Regions from separate parts of the Gracilimonas qinghaiensis genome, predicted to be linked through region 2. Evidence: riboswitches for the same ligand, from Rfam matches in the RefSeq annotation. Region 2 holds a riboswitch; the other holds the start of a gene.
The links. Region 2 has a riboswitch for S-adenosylmethionine ahead of ACKGJO_RS04670 (homocysteine S-methyltransferase family protein). Riboswitches for the same ligand answer to the same signal wherever they lie in the genome.

Region 1: another riboswitch for S-adenosylmethionine. It lies ahead of ACKGJO_RS00750 (O-acetylhomoserine aminocarboxypropyltransferase/cysteine synthase family protein); the one in region 2 lies ahead of ACKGJO_RS04670 (homocysteine S-methyltransferase family protein).

What each region holds. Positions count from the first base shown of each region.
Region 1 covers NZ_JBKINJ010000001.1:166,980-173,269, reverse strand. Annotated here, with positions in the region: gene mutS (DNA mismatch repair protein MutS) at 1-2,065, shown strand, start outside; gene era (GTPase Era) at 2,185-3,075, shown strand; SAM riboswitch class I at 3,417-3,555, shown strand; gene ACKGJO_RS00750 (O-acetylhomoserine aminocarboxypropyltransferase/cysteine synthase family protein) at 3,707-5,035, shown strand; gene metX (homoserine O-acetyltransferase MetX) at 5,106-6,155, shown strand; gene ACKGJO_RS00740 (homoserine dehydrogenase family protein) at 6,152-6,290, shown strand, end outside.
Region 2 covers NZ_JBKINJ010000001.1:1,042,875-1,049,164, reverse strand. Annotated here, with positions in the region: gene speB (agmatinase) at 1-781, opposite strand, end outside; gene ACKGJO_RS04675 (type III PLP-dependent enzyme domain-containing protein) at 774-2,180, opposite strand; SAM riboswitch class I at 2,992-3,119, shown strand; gene ACKGJO_RS04670 (homocysteine S-methyltransferase family protein) at 3,222-4,172, shown strand; gene metH (methionine synthase) at 4,174-6,290, shown strand, end outside.

The DNA.
Region 1 (6,290 bases), 880 kb from region 2:
GGTGTACGATGGAAATTATGGATACGACCTGCTTACCAAACATTTTGAAACCCATTCACTGAAAGGCTTTGGGGTTGAAGAACTCGAGACCGCCCATGTCGCGGCCGGTGCTCTGATGCATTATATGCAGGAAACACAAAAAGCTTATTTAAGACACCTGCGCCGATTATATGCTTATGAAAGCAATGAATTCATGAGCCTGGACGCAGCTACCAAACGAAACTTAGAACTGACTGCAAGCATTCAGGAAGGTGGAACTGAGGGTACGCTGATCTCTATACTTGATGACACTTGTACAGCCATGGGCGGGCGACTACTTAGGCGATGGATCATGCGTCCGCTTAAACGGCTCAAACCTATACAACAGCGACTCGACGCTGTTGAAACGTTGTATGAGAATAACGAGATCAGAAATACTCTGAGAGACGAATTGGTGCAGATCGGTGATATGGAACGTCTTATCTCCCGTATCTGTGTGGGTCGCACCAATGCCCGTGACATCGTTCAGCTTAAATTATCTCTTGCTCAGATACCAAGACTTAAAAGTCAGGTCGCCTCTGTTGTTGATCCACAGTTAGAAATTATATCAGGACGACTGAAGCTATTGATAGAGGTTCAGGAAAGGATCAATACCGCACTTAAGGATGATCCGCCAGCAAGTGTACGCGATGGAGGCATGATCGAAGATGAGTTCAATGAAGAGCTCGATGAACTGCGTGATATCGCCAAAAATGGTAAGAAGTATATCGCTCAGATCAAGGATGAGTTGGCTAAAAAGCACAATATTTCATCGCTTAAGATCGGCTATAACAAAGTGTTCGGTTACTACATTGAGGTTACCAACACCCACAAAGACAAGGTTCCTGAGACCTTTATTCGAAAGCAGACACTGGTAAATTCCGAGCGGTACATCACTCCTGAATTAAAGGAAGTTGAGGAAAAAGTTCTTTCAGCTGAGGAACGCAGTAAAACTCTGGAATATGAGCTTTTCGAAGAGATAAGACTTTATGTCGCTGACTTTGCCGATGAAATTCAGCAAGTCTCCCAAGCTGTGGCTGAATTGGATTGCCTGCAAGGTTTCGCAGAGGTGGCATTCAGAAACAATTATGCCAAACCGGAAGTGGGTGATCATGAGGAGGTCGACATCAAAAAAGGCCGCCATCCCGTGGTTGAAAAATCACTGCCCATGGGTGAACCATTCATCCCTAATGACATCAAGCTTGATACTGAGAATGAACAAATACTGATCATTACCGGACCAAATATGGCCGGTAAAAGTATCATCTTGCGTCAGACAGGACTGATCGTTTTGCTTGCACAGGTTGGAAGTTTTGTACCGGCACAGTCTGCAAACATCGGCCTGGTCGATAAGATCTTTACACGTGTAGGCGCATCCGATAACCTGGCAGCCGGTGAAAGTACGTTTTTGGTGGAGATGAATGAGGCTGCAAACATTCTGAATAACGCTACACCTAGATCGCTCATCCTTTTGGACGAAGTAGGCCGTGGCACCTCAACTTTTGATGGATTAAGTATTGCATGGTCGCTGGCAGAGTATTTACATAATCATGCCCCTGTTGCTGCCAAAACACTCTTTGCGACTCATTATCATGAGCTAAATGAACTGGAGCAAATGTATGACAGGATCAGGAATTACAATGTTCAGGTAAAAGAGCATAATGGCAAAGTGGTGTTTCTCCGAAAACTTATTCAGGGCGGTGCTGATCACAGTTATGGAATTCAGGTTGCCGACATGGCCGGTTTGCCCCAGGTAGTGATCGAGCGCGCCAAGGAGATCCTCAAGAACCTGGAAAGTCATAGTCTGGATATCACAAACAAGAACGGAGCGATCGAAAAAGAGGCCTCTTCCAAAAAAGAAGCTTCCAAGAATTTATCTGAAAAAGTTGAAAAGCAGTCTGAAACATCACAAATGTCGATGTTTCAAACGCACGTGGATCCCAGAATTGAAACTGTATTGAATAAACTGGAAGCCACCGATCCAAACCGCATGACCCCTATTGAAGCGCTGATGATGATCACAGAGCTTAAGAAATTAGTGGATTAATGTAGTGTCAATGTGCGAGATTGTTAATGTGTTACGGTTTTCTATTTAAACGCCGTAACACGTTAGCACTGTAACACCCTCGCACCTGAACACCAGAATTTAAAAACTCAAAGTTAGGTATGCCTGAAACCAAACCACACAAATCCGGATACGTCGCCATCATCGGGAAACCCAATGCGGGAAAGTCAACCTTGATGAATTACATATTGGGGGCCAAGATCTCTATCACCACACATAAGGCACAAACCACACGGCATCAGATCGTGGGTATCTATTCTGATGATGATACACAGATCGTTTTTCTGGATACGCCCGGAGTGATCTCTCCAAAGTACGAGCTTCAAAAAGCCATGATGAAGACTGTGGAACGTGCTCGTTCTGATGCAGACGTTATTCTTTTTATCCATGACCCTATGGATAAACACCCGGCCGATGATGTGATCGAACTCATCAGGTCCATCAACAAGCCTGTATATCTTGTAGTGAATAAAATGGACGTAGCCGATCAGGAAAAAGCAGAGCGTTCGGTCGCTGACATTCAAGACAAAATGAAGATCCGTTCTGTGCACTATGTATCAGCTACGGCAGGAACAGGTGTTGAAGAACTAATGGAAGAAATTCGTGCCGGGTTGCTACCGGGACCTCCCTTCTACCCCAAAGAAGACCTCAGCGAACATCCCGTTCGGTTCTTCGTTTCTGAACTGATCCGTGAGCAGATATTTCTGCAATTTCATCAGGAGATACCTTATTCCTGTACGGTAGAAGTAGTTTCCTATGATGCTGAACCTGATATTGACCGTATTCACGCTGATATCATCGTGAATCATAAATCCCAAAAAGGCATGCTGATCGGGAAAGGCGGTTCAGCCATAAAGGACCTGGGAATTGAAGCCCGGAAATCAATAGAAGAATTTATTGGCAAACAGGTCTATCTGGAGCTCCACGTAAAAGTCCGGGAGAAATGGAGAGAGAAAGAAGGCTGGGTTCGAAACCTGGGATATGGAAAGTAGCGAAATGGAATACTGATGACACAGATCGTGCGGACTTTAATTGATAAGAGCTGATATTTTTCTGTTTTAAAACATCCTAAACTCAATTCAAAACAGTTCCAGTAATATCCCGAAAAAATTATTTGCACCATCCAAAATCTCCCCGTAGTTTTACACAATGAAATTATTTCAACAAAATATCACTTTCCCTAATGCAACCATGTGTTGTATGTGTATGTGCAAGGCGCAGACATAAGGGCTATGGTATAAACAAAAGATTTCGGACAAAGCCCTTTTGAAAATAACTCAAAGGGTTTTTTTAGTGACTATAATTTCTAACGTTCTTTAAACATACTGTTGCATTCTCATTACGAAAGGTGGAGGGATCAGGTCCTGTGAAGCCTTGGCAACCGTTTCCCGCATATAAATTTTTATGTGCAGGAGAAAAGGTGCCACATCCTGTCTGTTACATAAAAATTTATGTAGTAGAAAAGATGAGTTCGATAAGACCCGGTTTTTGTAAGAAAAGCCTCTTTCGGATTCATCTCTGAAAGAGGCTTTTTGTTTGTTCAAATGGAGCCTCGCAGAGGAGGATCATCAGTTTTGAAGATTCAAAACAAACAAATAACACTTACTCAAACAACGCATTATCATGAGCAACGAAAAAGAAACACGAGACTACAAGTTTGAAACCCTTCAGCTTCATGCCGGACAGGAACCTGATTCTGCTACAGGGTCCCGAGCCGTGCCCATCTATCAAACCACCTCATATAACTTTGACGACACGGAACATGCTGCCAATCTCTTCGCCCTGAGGGAATTCGGAAACATCTACACGAGGATCATGAATCCAACAACAGATGTCTTCGAAAAACGATTGGCTGCCCTGGAAGGCGGTACGGCAGCGGTGGCAACAGCATCTGGTCAGGCTGCCCAATTTCTAGCCATTACGAATCTGGCCAATGCCGGCGACAACATTGTATCCACTCAATTCCTCTACGGCGGTACCTACAATCAGTTTAAGAATTCCCTTCCACGACTTGGTATCGACGTTTACTTCGCAAAAGAAGAAACCGTTGAAGCTTATGCCAAACACATTAATGAAAAAACCAAGGCGATCTATGTAGAATCGATCGGCAATCCACGTGGAAACATTGCTGATTTCGAAGGCCTCTCAGCTCTCGCCAATGAACACGGTATCCCTCTTGTTGTTGATAACACCTTTGGCGCCGGTGGAGCATTGGTCCAGCCCCTCAAACATGGAGCCAATATAGTTACGGCTTCTGCAACCAAGTGGATCGGCGGTCATGGTACCTCAATCGGCGGGGTGATCGTTGACGGGGGTAACTTTAATTGGGGGAATGGAAAATTTCCAGGATTAAGTGAGCCCTCTCCTTCCTATCACGGGTTGAACTTCTGGGAAGTGTTCGGAGAAGACGGCCCCTTTGGAAACATTGCGTTCGCAATACGGGCACGGGTTGAAGGCCTTCGCGATTTTGGTCCCTCACAATCCCCCTTCAACAGTTTCTTGCTGCTTCAGGGATTGGAAACACTATCGCTGCGTGTGGAACGCCATAACGAGAATGCCCTAAATCTTGCACACTGGCTAAAAGATCAGGATGCTGTTGAATGGATAAACTACACAGGGCTGCCTGACCATGATTACCATGAGCGGGCCAAAAAATATCTAAGAAATAACCAGTTTGGTTCTGTTTTCACTTTTGGCGTAAAAGGCGGATACGATACTGCCCGGGAGTTTATAGAGAATACAGAACTTTCCAGTCATGTAGCCAATATCGGGGATGCCAAAACACTTGTGATCCATCCGGCCTCTACCACTCATCAGCAGCTTAATGAGGCTGAACAAACAGCCAGTGGAGTGAAAGGTGACCTAATCCGGGTATCGGTTGGGATCGAACATATCGATGACATTATCGAGGACTTTGAAAAAGCATTCGCCAAACTTAAAGTGCCGGCATAAAACAAAACCATGTACTTCATTGTGGGCATGGTGGAAATACATGCCTGCTTTTTATCAAAACTATGCAAATATGAACGAAGGAATAACCATCACTAATCTTAAGAAAAGCTGGACCACAGAATCGGGCTACACCTTTGATGAAGTTGACATTGCCTGGAAAAGCTGGGGGAAGCTTAACGAGAACAAAGATAATGTGATCCTGATCTGTCATGCCTTAACCGGACACGCAGCTGCCGATGAATGGTTCAGTGGATTGTTTGACGAAGCAGGTATTCTTGATCCTGACCACCAATTCATCCTGTGTGTGAACTCACCGGGAAGCTGCTACGGATCAACAGGACCAACTTCAATCAATCCAAAAACGGACAAAGTCTGGCAGGGTGATTTCCCGGCTATCACAATCCGCGACATAGTCACATTCCATCAACTATTACTTGATGAATGGGATATTCAGGGCATAGAACTTGTTTTAGGTGGTTCAATGGGGGGAATGACGGCTCTTGAGTTTGCTATTATGGATGACAGAGTTCAATCGGCCGCCTTATTTGTGATGGGAAAAGCTCACTCTCCATGGGCCATAGGTATCAGCGAGGCACAGCGACTTGCCATTCAGGCTGACCAAAACTGGGAAAATGGATTTTATAACCCTGAAGAACCACCACTCAAAGGCTTGGCAGCCGCACGAGCTATGGCGATGATCACCTATCGCACTGCAAAAAATTACGAGGAAAAATTCTCCCGTAAGATTCACCCCGATAAGCACATTTTTCAGGTAGAATCCTATCTGCATTATCAGGGAAAGAAACTGGGAGATCGTTTCGATGCAAATACATACATCACACTATCCAAAGCAATGGATACTCACGATGTATCTAGGGGCCGGGGCAGTCATAAAGAGGTGCTTGGGAATCTGAAAAAACCTGTACTAATTGTCGGGTTTGACAGTGACCGGCTCTACCCTATTCATGAACAACGGGAACTGGCTGATCTGATTCCAAACAGCACCCTTGCAGAACTCAGTTCACCTTTTGGGCATGATGCCTTCCTGATCGAGTTCGATCAGCTTAACGCACAACTCAAACCATTTTATCACTCACTCAAAACTTCACATTCATCATGACACTTGCACTTAAAAAAATGAATCCGGAAACCAAACCAGAAAAGAAAAAGCTTTTCGTTTTTCTGGCAGGTATAGGAGCCGTAGGCGGAACCCTTCTTGAGCAGATCAGAGAATTGGATCACCCTCATTTTGAAC
Region 2 (6,290 bases):
TTGGGGCGAGTTCAACAATATCAAAACCGACAACTTCTTTTTGGTTGAATACCTTTTTCAAATAACTGATCATGGGATTCCATAGTATTCCTCCGGGTTCGGGTGTTCCCGTAGCCGGCATTATGGAAGGATCAAAGACATCAAGATCAAGAGTAATATAGACCTTGTCCGTCATCTTACTAACGGAATCGTCCATCCAATCAGTCTGTCCATACATATTCTCTGCAAAGTAGCATCTGTTCCGGTCGAGGTAGGGAAGTTCAACAGAATCCATACTTCTAATGCCGACCTGTATCAAATTTGCGTTTTGAGAGGCGTCATGAACAGCACATGCATGATTGTAAGGTGAGCCGTGGAACTCAGGCCGTAGGTCAGCGTGAGCATCCAGCTGAAGAACGGTAAGGTCTGGGTGGGCCTCATAAAAAGCTTTTATAATGCCAATACTGACTGAATGTTCACCACCAAAAAAGGTCAGGAATTTTTCTGTTTTTAAGAGTTCTCTTGTTTGATTATAAACCTCTTCAAAGACAGCTTTAGGGGATGAATCTTCCAAAAGTGGTTCAAGAATATGAACCCCCTTTTTATAGGCTTCACTATCTGTTTCTATATCATAGATCTCCATGTTTTCTGATGCATCCAGAAATGCTTCAAAGCCTTCATCTGCACCTTTTCCCCAGGTACTTGTACCATCATAAGGGATTGATTGGAGCAGGACGGAGGCATTATCAAATTCGTTATGTTTACCATCAATACCGGCGTATATGGGAGTTTTTTTAGTCATTATATCCTAGAATATTAAGCATATTATCAACCGTTTGTTCATCACGGTAGATGTAATCAAATAAATTTCCATTTTCGTCTTTGTCTACCACAATGTGTTTTGGGGAGGGAATCAAGCAGTGTTTGATACCTCCGTAACCGCTGATGGAATCCTGATAAGCTCCCGTGTGGAAAAAGCCGATGTAGAGTGGTTCATCTTCATCGTTTGAATAAGCCGGTAAAAGAACTTGTTGATTCAGCTCTTCGGAGTTATAATAATCCGAATGATCACAACTGATCCCGCCAATGTTAACGCGCTTATAATGTTTTTCCCATTTATTAAGGGGCAAGAGGATAAACTTTTCGTTGATGGACCAGGCATCAGGAATGGTGTTCATCAGGCTGTTATCCACCAGGTACCACAATTCTGTATCATTTTGTTGTTTTTGCTCAAGAACCTGAAAGATCACAGCCCCGCTTTCCCCAACCGTATATTTACCAAATTCCGTATAAATATCAGGTTCCTCAACCTTTGCATCCTGACAGGCTTCCTGAATGTTTCGTACGATCTCACCTGTGATATATGCATAATCAAAATCGAAGCTAAGGCTGTTTTGAATAGGAAATCCACCACCTATGTTCAATGCATTTACTGTAGGGACCAGTTGTTTGATCTTGGTAAATTGATTCAATGCTTTCTTGAATTCATTCCAATAATACATACTGTCGTTGATGCCGGAATCAACGAAAAAGTGTACCATTACCAACTCCACATTATCGTTCACAAGAACTTTCTCTTTTATGAAATCAATGATCTCGCGCTTATTGATACCAAGTCTTGAAGTGTAATATGAGGCTTGTGGGTCTTCTTCAATGGAAATACGCAACCCGATCTTTATAGGTTGATCGGTTTCTAATTCTGATAATTTATCAAGTTCTCTGGCATTATCCAGAACGGTAATGGAATTCTTAAATCCTTTATTTATCAATCGGCCGATCTTCTTGATATAATCATCTGTTTTGTATCCATTGTGTACAATTGTTTTATCGGCCCCAAATACACCTTTGTTATGTAAATTCTCAATAAGATCGATATCAAATGAAGAGGAGGTTTCAAGGGAAACATTTTCTTTCAATGCGGTGCGAATCACGTGATTGAAGTGGCAGCATTTAGTGCAATAACAAAACTCATATTTTCCGGAATAATTATTCTCTTCTATAGCCTTGTTGAACCAGTGCCTCGACTGTGCGATCTTTTCTCTTATTCTTGGAAGATAAGAGACCTTGAAGGGCGTGTCGTATTTTTTTATTAGTCTGTGAAGATCAACACCATTGAAATGTAGAGTCCCATTTTTTAGATCGAACCCATTTTGAGGAAAATCATAGGTCTGATCTATCAGCTCATAGTACGTATTCTTCATTAATAATCAGGATGACAGAGATTGGAAAAATTGTGAAAGCATGAATGCCATAAACCAAATATAAAAGATAATTTATTATTTATTTTATCTCGTTATGAATAAAGTAATCATAACTTGATTCTGATCGATCACTTATGTTGCATAGAATACAATTTCAGAAGATTTGACGTTGTTAATCATTTGAATAGATGAGTTTGACGACAGTACCAGCCACGATGCGCTTCCTAAACTACCAGGGTTTCTATCGATCTGATATTCAAATACTACACAAACGTTGAATTAGGTGCTTACCTCTTATATGTCGACTGAAATTTTATCTATGCTATTTTAACGAAGAACATCAATGCAAATGGGTCGGGGACCTCCTGGGATGGTGACTGAGTTATAGCGCTCTTTTCAATTTTCTATAATGCTTTGGCATGCTATTTTAAAATCCAGTCACAAACCATAAATTTGACAGTGGTTAAAACCTGATCATATAACAGTTTTTTGTACTTTTGTGTCGAAAATAGATTCATATACTTTGGCTTCATAAAAATAGGCTTAATCTTTCTTCATTTGATTAGTAACTGAACCTAATTTTATTTAAAGGTAGTTTTAAATTAATCTGCCGATCTATTTTATCATAAAAGACATCTGATCAACCTATTAATGCTCTGCTTTTTAAGTAACCTGATTCAAATTCTGCTATCGTTCGCTTAATAAAATTCATCTGTGTTCATTTCCCCAAAAGGAAGAACGAACATAATAGTCTTTATAACATCTTGCTCTGCGTGGTTACAAGCTTTATATTCAGTTTAAATTTATTGAATGCTTATAAAGAAAGACTGAGGGATTGGGCCCGTTGACGTCTTGGCAACCATTAAGTACATACTTTATGTACCTGACAGGTGCCAAATCCCACACTTCACACAAAATAGGTGCAGTGGAAGATAAGCGAGCTGATCACTCACCGACTCTTTCTGTATAAGCTAATCTGAATAGAAAAGAGTGAAAATAGAAGAAGCATTACAAAAAAGAGTACTGATTCTTGATGGAGCCATGGGCACCATGATTCAGCGCTATAAGCTAAAAGAAGAAGATTTTCGTGGTGAACGATTTATAGATCATCCTGACGATCTGCAGGGAAATAATGACCTGCTAAGCCTAACAAGACCTGATATTATTCAGGCTATTCATGAGGAATATCTGGAAGCAGGAGCTGATCTTGTGGAAACTAATACCTTTAGTGGCACCTCAGTTGCCCAGGCAGATTATGGGTTGGAATCAGTTGTGTATGAATTGAACAAACGATCTGCAGAGATTGCCAAAACGGCCACTGAAAAATTCACTAAACAGAATCCGGATAAACCTAGATTTGTGATAGGTTCAATGGGGCCAACCAATAAAACGGCTTCCATATCTCCAGAAGTTACGGATCCAGCTTTCCGCGCAACCACCTTTGATGAACTGGCGGCAGCGTATAAAGAACAGGCAAGGGGACTTATGGACGGTGGCTCGGATGTTTTGCTGGTGGAAACAATATTCGATACCCTTAATGCCAAAGCTGCACTCTATGCCATTCAGGAACTCTATGATGAAACAGGAAAACAAATTCCTATAATGGTATCTGGAACTATCACAGACGCATCCGGCCGAACATTATCGGGCCAAACCGTTGAAGCTTTTTTGATCTCGGTGTCACACGCGCCAATATTAAGTGTTGGATTTAACTGTGCACTAGGTGCAGAACAGCTGTTTCCGTATTTAAAAGAACTATCCAACCGGTCACCATTTTACATCAGTGCCTATCCCAATGCCGGACTCCCAAATGAATTTGGTGAATATGATCAGGGACCTGATGAAATGACTAGACAGGTCAAAAAGTATCTTGATGAAGGAATCGTAAACATTTTGGGTGGATGTTGTGGGACTACTCCGAATCACATTAAAAAAATGGCAGATCTTGCAGCTCGGTATGAACCGAGAAAAATTCCGGCAGGATTGAACTGATATGAAAACATTACCACTTACACTTAGCGGGTTAGAACCGCTGATCATTACGGAAGACTCGAATTTTGTAAATGTAGGAGAGCGTACAAATGTCACGGGCTCAAGAACTTTCCTAAATTACATAAAAGAACAAGAATATGATAAAGCACTCAAAGTTGCTTTAGATCAGGTACAGGGTGGGGCCCAGATCCTTGATGTGAATATGGATGAGGGCATGCTGGACAGTGCCAAAGAAATGACGCACTTCCTGAACCTGATCGCATCTGATCCTGATATCGCCAAGATCCCGATCATGATCGACTCCTCAAAGTGGGAAGTGATCCTTGCCGGGCTTAAATGTCTTCAGGGCAAAGGCGTGGTTAATTCAATTAGCCTGAAAGACGGAGAAGATGAATTTCTGCGACGAGCCAAGATCATACGCCGCTTTGGAGCAGCCGTGATCTGCATGGCTTTTGATGAAGATGGTCAGGCTGATTCACTTGAACGCCGTAAAGAAATATGTGGGCGTGCTTATAACTTACTTACCAATGAAGCAGGATTTTATCCTTCAGATATAATATTGGATCCAAATATATTTCCGGTAGCAACCGGCATGGAAGAGCACCGTCGAAATGCTGTAGATTTCTTTAACTCTGCAAAGTGGATCCGGGAAAGTCTCCCAGGTGCTCATGTAATAGGTGGCGTCAGTAATGTATCGTTCTCCTTTCGTGGTAATAATCGCGTTCGGGAGGCTATTCACTCCGCATTTTTATATCATGCTATTGAACATGGTATGGATATGGGAATTGTAAATCCAACTCAGCTTGAGGTATACGATGATATTCCCACTGAATTGCTTAAACGGGTGGAGGATGTCCTGTTCGATAGAAGAGAGGATGCTACTGAACGGCTGCTCGAACTCGCAGAGGATTACAAGGGTGAAAGTACTGCAAGCAAGGAGAGAACAGACCTTGAGTGGCGTAATAAGGCAGTGGAAGAGCGCATTAAACATTCTCTTGTCAAGGGGATCAATGAGTTTGTGGAGGAGGATGCAGAGGAGGCCCGGCAAAATTACGGAAGCCCGCTGCAGGTTATAGAAGGTCCTCTGATGGATGGGATGAATGTGGTCGGCGATCTTTTCGGTTCGGGTAAAATGTTCCTCCCACAGGTAGTTAAAAGTGCACGGGTTATGAAGCAGGCTGTGGCTTACCTGACACCGTACCTTGAGCAGGAGAAAGCGGATAACAAAGATACCAGTGAACAGCCTAAGATTCTATTAGCTACCGTAAAAGGTGATGTCCACGATATAGGAAAGAATATTGTAAGCGTGGTCTTGGCCTGTAACAACTATAATGTGGTTGATCTTGGTGTAATGGTTCCTGCTGATAAGATCCTGGATGAAGCGCAAAAGTACAATGTGGATGCGATCGGACTGAGTGGATTGATCACGCCTTCGCTTGATGAAATGATATATGTAGCCCGCGAAATGAAGAAAAGAAACATGGACTTACCACTGTTGATAGGCGGTGCAACCACATCCAGGCTTCATACTGCGGTTAAGATCGATCCGGAGTATGATGGCAGTATTATCCATGTGCTGGATGCATCACGAGCTGTAACCATGGCAGGTGATGTCATCAATCCAAAGAAAAGAGATGATGTAAAACAACTATTCAAGAAGGAGTATGCAGATTTACGGGAGCAACATGAAGGCCGACAGGCAACAAAGAAGCTTATTTCTTTTGATGAAGCCCGTGCCAATAAGGTCAGCATTGATTGGGAGGGCTATGAACCTGTAAAGCCATCATTTTTAGGCAAAAAAGTATTCAATGATTATCCTATATCAGAATTGAGGAAATACATAGACTGGTCGCCTTTCTTTCGTACTTGGATGCTCACCGGAAAGTATCCCGATATTCTTGAAGACAGTGAGGTAGGAGAGCAGGCTACAGCACTTTATGATCATGCTCAGAGGCTTATCGACAGAATTATTGAGAATGACCTGTTAAAAGCCAAGGGAGTTGTTGGCTTTTATCCGGCAGTGTCTTACGGTGATGATGTGATCTTATATGAAGATGAGAAAACTGATAAAAATCATGAGTGTTTCCACTTTTTAAGACAACAAAATAAAAAGAGAAA